Regions from separate parts of the Streptomyces sp. NBC_01013 genome, predicted to be linked through region 2. Evidence: predicted binding sites of a transcription regulator. Region 2 holds the regulator's gene; the other holds the start of a gene.

Evidence for each region. The regulator HrcA, encoded in region 2, represses chaperone genes, less so after heat shock. The targets are predictions, from matches to a motif close to TTNGCACTCNGNNNNNCNGAGTGCNAA.
Region 1: groES (co-chaperone GroES) is a predicted target of HrcA. The motif match lies at 1,627-1,653, and genes of this name have one in related genera.

The regions. Positions count from the first base shown of each region.
Region 1 is NZ_CP108687.1:3,299,464-3,303,728, reverse strand. It holds gene OG538_RS14000 (THUMP-like domain-containing protein) at 1-3, opposite strand, end outside; gene OG538_RS13995 (polysaccharide deacetylase family protein) at 135-1,118, shown strand; gene OG538_RS13990 (hypothetical protein) at 1,115-1,447, shown strand; gene groES (co-chaperone GroES) at 1,803-2,111, shown strand; gene groL (chaperonin GroEL) at 2,215-3,837, shown strand; gene OG538_RS13975 (hydroxyacid dehydrogenase) at 3,919-4,265, opposite strand, start outside.
Region 2 is NZ_CP108687.1:5,702,577-5,706,841, reverse strand. It holds gene OG538_RS24765 (nitronate monooxygenase) at 1-574, opposite strand, end outside; gene dnaJ (molecular chaperone DnaJ) at 700-1,836, opposite strand; gene hrcA (heat-inducible transcriptional repressor HrcA) at 1,837-2,853, opposite strand; gene OG538_RS24750 (MBL fold metallo-hydrolase) at 3,039-3,770, shown strand; gene OG538_RS24745 (DUF3097 domain-containing protein) at 3,796-4,265, shown strand, end outside.

The DNA.
Region 1 (4,265 bases), 2.4 Mb from region 2:
CATTGTGGGCCAGTCGGCTGCGCGCCGGCCGGGGGACCCCGGGCGGGACGGGCGCTGTGTCGACCCGGGTACCCGGCCCCGGGCTGGCAGGATGCGGCGCCATGCAGCCAGTACGACAAAAGGAAGAATTTACGATGAAACGGCGCAGACCGGGTGCGGAGTCGGGTGGGCGGGGCAGCGGGAAGTGCGGGCGGGGCCATCTGCGGGGCCGGCCGGGCTACGCGGTCCTCGCCGCGCTGCTGGTCGCCGCGGTCGGCTCGGGCTGCGCGGCCGAGCCCGGCGAACGCGCCCCGTCCGACCCCGGACGCGCGGCCGCGGCGCAGGCCGGGCAGCCGGGCGGACCCCCGGCGGGCGCGGCGGGTTCCGTCGCGGCGCAGGCCGAGAAGGTGCACCGCGCCCAACTCGCACGGGCCGTCGCCGCCAAGAAGTGGGGCCTGGCAAGCACTCCGCTGACCCCGCCGGTGCCGCCCGCCGTGAAACCGCACATCACCACCCGCGAGGGCTTCGAGGTCGAGGGCGGCGACGCCTCCCTGCCACCGGTTTTCACCGCCGTCCCCACCAAGGAGAAGATCGTCTTCCTGACGATGGACGACGGGGACGACAAGGACCCCGAGCTGCTGAAGATGATGGCGGAGCTGAACATCCCGTACAGCGCCTTCCTCAGCGACTACCTGGTGCGCGACAACTACGCGTACTTCAAGGAGGCCCAGGTCCGCGGTGTCGTTCTCGGCAACCACACGCTGAACCACCGCTACATGCCCGGGCTCTCCCGCGACGAGCAGAAGCACGAGATCTGCGACCAGCAGGACATCCTCGAGAAGCAGTACGGCGAGCGCCCCCGGCTCTTCCGGCCGCCGTACGGGAACTACAACGGCGACACCCTGCGGATCGCCAAGTCCTGCGGCATCACGGCCGTGCCCCTGTGGGCGGCGGAGGCGTTCCCCGACCACATGGAGTGGCGGGAGGAGGACCAGGACCTGCACCCCGGCGACATCATCCTCACGCACTTCCGCGGCAAGAAGAACTGGAAGGGCAGCATGCCCGACCTGATCCGGTCCGTCATGAAGGTCGTCACGGACAAGGGATACGCCGTGGCCCGCCTGGAGGACTACGTATGAGAAGGGCGCACCGGCTGCTGGCCGGACTGCTGACCGCCGGTGCGCTCCTGACCGCCACCGCGGGCTGCGCGCAGTCGGTGGACCCGATCGAGCGGCTGGGCAGGAAGGCGGCGCAGCGGGTGCACCCGTCACCGAGCGCCCGGGAAGCGCGGCCCGCGGCGGTGCGCGGGGACCACGGGGCGCCGGGGGCGATGGTGGTCGTCGCCTGCGGCCGCCCCGCTGCGGCCGGGGGCTCCCGGGTGCCCCCGTCGGTCCACTGGTGGCCGGAGGGGCCGGGGCCGGGGAGGTACGGCAGAGGGGCCGCGGATGCGGGGTGCGCGAGGCGGTAGTCGCCGTGCCCCCCCCACGAGCGGTCACGGGGAGCCCGGCCCGGCCGGTCGCATGCCCACGACGCCACCGCCCGACGGAACGGAGCGGACACCCCCCGCGTTGTCCCTACGGCGACCGGAACGCCGTACGGGCACAGCCGTACGAGAGGCACCCCCCCGGACGCCACGGGGGGCGTGAATTGGCACTCCGCTTGACCGAGTGCTAATCGCGGTCATAGTCTCAGTGCTGGCACTCCCCACTGGAGAGTGCCAGCAGTACTGTGCGACCGGCAGGTCCGGCACCCGCGACGACGGGCCCACCTGGTCGCCACCCAAAGACTGATAACCCCGTGAGATCTCCGAAGGGGGAGACCGGATCGTGTCGACCAGCACCAAGGTTGCGATCAAGCCGCTCGAGGACCGCATTGTGGTCCAGCCGCTCGACGCCGAGCAGACCACGGCCTCCGGCCTGGTCATTCCGGACACTGCCAAGGAGAAGCCCCAGGAGGGCGTCGTCCTGGCCGTGGGCCCGGGCCGCTTCGAGAACGGCGAGCGCCTTCCGCTCGACGTCAAGACCGGCGATGTCGTGCTGTACAGCAAGTACGGCGGCACCGAGGTGAAGTACAACGGCGAGGAGTACCTCGTCCTCTCGGCTCGCGACGTGCTCGCGATCATCGAGAAGTAATTCACACCACGTTTGCTTCTGTTCTGCGCCCCTGGCCCCCTGCGAGATAACTAGCCGGGCGGCAGGGGCGCAGTTCTTGTTTTTGAGAGGACAGTTCAGCTCCATGGCGAAGATCCTGAAGTTCGACGAGGACGCCCGTCGCGCCCTCGAGCGCGGCGTCAACAAGCTTGCCGACACGGTCAAGGTGACGATCGGCCCCAAGGGCCGCAACGTCGTCATCGACAAGAAGTTCGGTGCGCCCACCATCACCAACGACGGTGTCACCATCGCGCGCGAGGTCGAGCTGGACGACCCGTACGAGAACCTCGGTGCCCAGCTGGTGAAGGAGGTGGCGACCAAGACCAACGACGTAGCCGGTGACGGCACGACCACCGCCACCGTCCTGGCCCAGGCGCTCGTCCGCGAGGGCCTGCGCAACGTGGCCGCGGGCGCGTCCCCGGCCGCCCTGAAGAAGGGCATCGACGCCGCGGTCAAGGCCGTGTCCGAGGAGCTCCTCGCGACGGCCCGCCCGATCGAGGACAAGTCCGACATCGCCGCCGTGGCCGCGCTCTCCGCGCAGGACACCCAGGTCGGCGAGCTCATCGCGGACGCGATGGACAAGGTCGGCAAGGACGGTGTCATCACCGTCGAGGAGTCCAACACCTTCGGTCTGGACCTCGACTTCACCGAGGGCATGGCCTTCGACAAGGGCTACCTGTCCCCGTACATGGTGACCGACCAGGAGCGTATGGAGGCCGTCCTCGACGACCCGTACATCCTGATCCACCAGGGCAAGATCGGCTCGATCCAGGAGCTGCTGCCGCTCCTGGAGAAGGTCATCCAGGCCGGTGCCTCCAAGCCGCTGCTGATCATCGCCGAGGACGTCGAGGGCGAGGCCCTGTCGACCCTGGTCGTCAACAAGATCCGTGGCACCTTCAACGCCGTCGCGGTGAAGGCCCCGGGCTTCGGTGACCGCCGCAAGGCCATGCTCGGCGACATCGCCACCCTCACCGGTGCGACCGTCATCGCCGAGGAGGTCGGCCTCAAGCTCGACCAGGCCGGTCTGGACGTTCTGGGCACCGCCCGCCGCGTGACCGTCTCCAAGGACGACACCACCATCGTCGACGGTGGCGGCAAGTCCGACGAGGTCGCGGGCCGCGTCAACCAGATCAAGGCCGAGATCGAGTCCACGGACTCCGACTGGGACCGCGAGAAGCTCCAGGAGCGCCTGGCGAAGCTGGCCGGCGGTGTCTGCGTGATCCGCGTCGGTGCGGCCACCGAGGTGGAGCTCAAGGAGAAGAAGCACCGTCTGGAGGACGCCATCTCCGCGACCCGCGCCGCGGTCGAGGAGGGCATCGTCTCCGGTGGTGGCTCCGCTCTGGTCCACGCCGTCAAGGTCCTCGAGGGCAACCTCGGCAAGACCGGCGACGAGGCCACCGGTGTCGCGGTCGTGCGCCGCGCCGCCGTCGAGCCGCTCCGCTGGATCGCGGAGAACGCGGGCCTCGAGGGCTACGTCATCACCTCGAAGGTCTCCGAGCTCGACAAGGGTCAGGGCTTCAACGCCGCGACCGGCGAGTACGGCGACCTGGTGAAGGCCGGCGTCATCGACCCGGTCAAGGTCACCCGCTCCGCGCTGGAGAACGCCGCGTCCATCGCGTCGCTGCTGCTCACGACCGAGACCCTGGTCGTCGAGAAGCCGGCCGAGGAAGAGGCCGATGCCGGTCACGGCCACGGTCACTCGCACTAGCGTGCAGCTGTAGTCCCCGCGCAATGCGGTGAGGCCCGGTACCCCGTGAGGGGTGCCGGGCCTCGTGCGTGTGCGGGAAGGTCACGCCGAGCGCGACAACGTGTCCCCGTACACCGGGTCCGCGAACGGAAGGCCGGCGGCGAAGCGTTCCAGCTCGTCCAGGGCCTGGTCCGCCATCCGGTGCAGCTCGTTGCCCAGCGACCCCGCGACGTGCGGAGTCAGCAGCACGTTCGGCAGGTCGTAGAGCGGCGAGGCCGCCGGGGGCAGGTCGGGGTCCGTCACGTCCAGGACCGCGTGCAGTCGCCCGCTCGTCAGCTCGGGAACCAGGGCGCCCTCGTCGACCAGCGATCCGCGCGCCGTGTTGATCAGCGTCGCGCCCGACGGCATGGCCGCCAACTGGGCGGCACCGATGAGATGGTGCGTCTCGG
Region 2 (4,265 bases):
ATCCGTCGGTCTGCGGGTCGTCGCGGAACGTGGACTGGTGGCCGCCCGCCTCCACGCCCTGGGCGCAGACCGCGTCGGCTCCCGCCCACTGGGCCGCCTGGGCCTCCTCCGGCGAGGTGACGGTGACGACGGTGTACGTACCCGCCGCGGCGAACGCGTCGAGGGTGTCGCGGGAGGGGCAGCCGAAGGTGAAGGAGACGACCGGGACGGGGTCCTCCAGCAGGATGGCCAGCTTGGCCTCGTAGCCGTCGTCGCCGCAGGCGTCGGTCTCACCGAGCGGGGTCTCGTACCAGGAGGTCTCGCCCGCGAGCTGGTGCCGGTACACCTCGACGGCGGCCGGGTCCGCGAGGTTCGGCTGCGGCATGAAGAGGTTGACGCCGAAGGGCTGGCCGGTGAGCCCGCGCACTTGCTTGATCTCGTTGTACATGCCGTCCGCCGTCTTGTACCCGGCGGCCAGGAAACCGAGTCCGCCGGCCTCGGCGACGGCCGCGACGAGCTGCGGACAGGAGGGTCCGCCCGCCATCGGGGCCTGCACGATCGGATACCGGCAGAGATCGGTCAACGCGGATGACATGACCGCATCGTGTCATGTCGCCCCTGCCCCGTGATGCGCACCCCGCTGCCACGTTTTGTCCGCAATGCCGTACGGGCCCGGAAACCGGGCCCGTACACCATCGTCGGTCGAACTCCGTTCAGGCCCTAGCGGCCGTTGAACGCGTCCTTCAGCCGCGAGAACAGACCCTGCTGCCCGGGCTGGAACTGGCCGGTGGGCCGCTCCTCACCCCGCAGTTTCGCCAGCTCGCGCAGGAGGCGTTCCTGTTCCGGGTCCATCTTCGTCGGGGTCATCACCTCGACGTGCACGATCAGGTCGCCCCGCCCGCCACCCCGCAGGTGCGTGATGCCACGCCCGTGCAGCGGGACGGACTGACCGGACTGGGTGCCCGGCCGGATGTCGACCTCCTCCAGGCCGTCGAGCGTCTCCAGCGGCACCTTCGTGCCGAGGGCCGCCGCCGTCATGGGGATGGTGACCGTGCAGTGCAGATCGTCGCCGCGCCGCTGGAAGACGGCGTGCGGCAGCTCGTGGATCTCGACGTAGAGATCGCCGGCCGGGCCGCCGCCGGGGCCGACCTCGCCCTCGCCCGCGAGCTGGATGCGGGTGCCGTTGTCGACACCTGCGGGAATCTTCACGGTGAGCGTGCGCCGCGAGCGGATGCGGCCGTCGCCGGCGCACTCCGGGCACGGGGTCGGCACGACCGTACCGAAGCCCTGGCACTGGGGGCAGGGCCGCGAGGTCATGACCTGGCCGAGGAACGACCGGGTGACCTGCGAGACCTCACCGCGGCCGCGGCACATGTCACAGGTCTGGGCGGAGGTGCCGGGTGCGGCACCCTCGCCACTGCAGGTCGTACAGACGACGGCCGTGTCGACCTGGATGTCCTTGGTCGTACCGAAGGCCGACTCGGAGAGGTCGATCTCCAGCCGGATCATGGCGTCCTGGCCGCGACGGGTGCGCGAACGGGGTCCGCGCTGCGACGCCGTACCGAAGAACGCGTCCATGATGTCGGAGAAGTTGCCGAAGCCACCCTGTCCGAATCCGCCCGCGCCGCCGCCTCCGGAGGCGGACAGCGGGTCGCCGCCGAGGTCGTAGACCTGCTTCTTCTGAGCGTCCGACAACACCTCGTAGGCGGCGTTGATCTCCTTGAACCGCTCCTGGGTCTTCGGATCGGGGTTCACATCCGGGTGCAGCTCGCGTGCGAGCCTCCGGAAGGCCTTCTTGATCTCGTCCTGCGAAGCGTCGCGGCGCACGCCGAGTACGGCGTAGTAGTCCGTGGCCACTTACGACTCCGCCAGGATCTGTCCGACGTAACGTGCCACTGCGCGTACCGCTCCCATCGTTCCGGGGTAGTCCATGCGGGTCGGTCCGACCACGCCGAGTTTGGCGACTGCCTCGTCGCCCGAACCGTAGCCGACCGCGACGACGGACGTGGAGTTGAGCCCCTCGTGGGCGTTCTCGTGCCCGATACGTACGGTCATGCCCGAGTCCTTCGCCTCACCGAGCAGCTTCAACAGCACGACCTGCTCCTCCAATGCCTCCAGCACCGGCCGGATCATCACGGGGAAGTCGTGCCCGAAGCGGGTGAGGTTGGAGGTGCCGCCGATCATCAGCCGCTCCTCCGTCTCCTCGACGAGGCATTCGAGGAGGATCGAGAGCACGGTGGACACGGTGGACCGGTCCTCGCTCTCGAAGGATTCCGGCAGGTCCTGCACCAGCTGTGGGACGTCCGCGAAGCGGCGTCCCACGACCCGGCTGTTGAGCCGGGCCCGCAGATCGGCGAGAGAGGTCTCACCGAACGGCGCGGGGCAGTCGACCAGCCGCTGTTCGACCCGGCCGGTGTCCGTGATCAGCACGAGCATCAGCCGGGCGGGGGCCAGGGACAGCAGTTCCACGTGCCGCACCGTCGAGCGGGTCAGCGAGGGGTACTGCACGACGGCGACCTGCCGGGTCAGCTGCGCGAGCAGCCGTACGGTGCGACCCACGACATCGTCGAGGTCGACCGCGCCGTCGAGGAAATTCTGAATGGCACGGCGCTCGGGCGACGACAGGGGCTTGACGCCCGCGAGCTTGTCGACGAAGAGCCGGTACCCCTTGTCCGTCGGGATGCGTCCCGCGCTGGTGTGCGGCTGGGCGATGAAGCCCTCGTCCTCCAGCACCGCCATGTCGTTGCGGACGGTGGCCGGGGAGACCCCCAGCTTGTGCCGCTCCGTGAGCGCCTTGGAGCCGACGGGCTCCTCGGTGCCGACATAGTCCTGGACGATGGCGCGCAGCACTTCGAGTCTGCGTTCGCTGAGCATCGCGCACACCTCCAGCTGTGTACCTCGGTGGTTCTCGGGTCGTTCCCGGGTCCTGCCCTGGCACTCTGTGCGTACGAGTGCCAGCGATCCCCCGGCCAGTGTACGGCGACGGGGTAGCCCCCTAGCAAGGGCGACCGGCCACGCTACCGCGAGACTGCGCAGGTCGTTGCCGATAGCGTCGTCGTATGGACGCCTCTTGGGAAGAGTTCGGCTGGGAGCGACTCGGACACGGAGTGGGCCGTCGGCGCCTTCCGGTGTGGGATGCAACGGTCGCCCTGGTGGAGGGGGCGGACGGAGTGCTGCTCTGCGATACCGGATCGTCACTCCGTGAAGCGGTCGAAGTCCGCCGCCAGGCACAGTCGCTGCTCGGTACGAGGGTGACACATATCGCACTCAGCCACCCCCATTTCGATCACGTGCTGGGCACGGCGGTCTTTGCCGGGGCGCAGGTGTTCGGCGCGGCCGGCCTGACGGAGCTGCTGCGGCGCGGGGCGGACGAGCTGCACGCCGACGCGGTGCGGCACGGTCTGGCCGAGCACGACGCCGCCGAGTCCGCCGATGTGCTGGTGGCGCCGCATCACGAGGTGTGCGGCGAATGGACGCTCGATCTGGGGGGCGGGCGCGAGGTCGTGCTGGTGAACGTCGGCCCGGGGCACAGCGGTCACGATCTGGCGGTGCTGGTGCCCGGCGTCCCCGGCTCACCCGCGATCGTGTTCTGCGGCGACCTCGTGGAGGAGTCCGGTGAACCGCAGGCGGGCCCGGACGCCTTCCCCGCGCGCTGGCCGGCGGCACTGGACCGGCTGCTGGCGCTGGGCGGCGAGCACGCGCTCTACGTGCCGGGGCACGGGGCGGTGGTGGACGCCGCGTTCGTCCGGTCCCAGCGCGATGATCTCGCTGCTCGGTTCGGCGTGTCGTAGCGCGCTCCGCGCTTATCGTCGTCCGATGCGCAGCTACCAGCCGGACCTGACCCCGCCGTGGAAGAAGTCCGCCCCCGTTCCCGAGGTGCCCGCCGAACCGGATCTGGTGGTGGAGGACGTCGCCACCGGCTTCTGCGGAGCGGTGATCCGGTGTGAGAAGACGGCCGAGGGCCCGACGGTGACCCTGGAGGACCGCTTCGGCAAGCACCGGGTGTTCCCGATGGCACCGCGCGGCTTCCTGCTGGAGGGCCGGGTCGTCACGCTGGTGCGCCCGTCGGCCGGCGGCCCGGCCCGGCCCGCTCGTACGGCCTCCGGCTCGGTGGCGGTTCCCGGGGCTCGGGCGCGGGTGGCCCGGGCCGGACGGATCTATGTGGAGGGCCGGCACGACGCCGAGCTGGTGGAGCGGGTCTGGGGCGACGACCTGCGCATCGAGGGCGTGGTCGTGGAGTACCTGGAGGGCATCGACGACCTTCCCGCGATCGTCCGGGAGTTCTC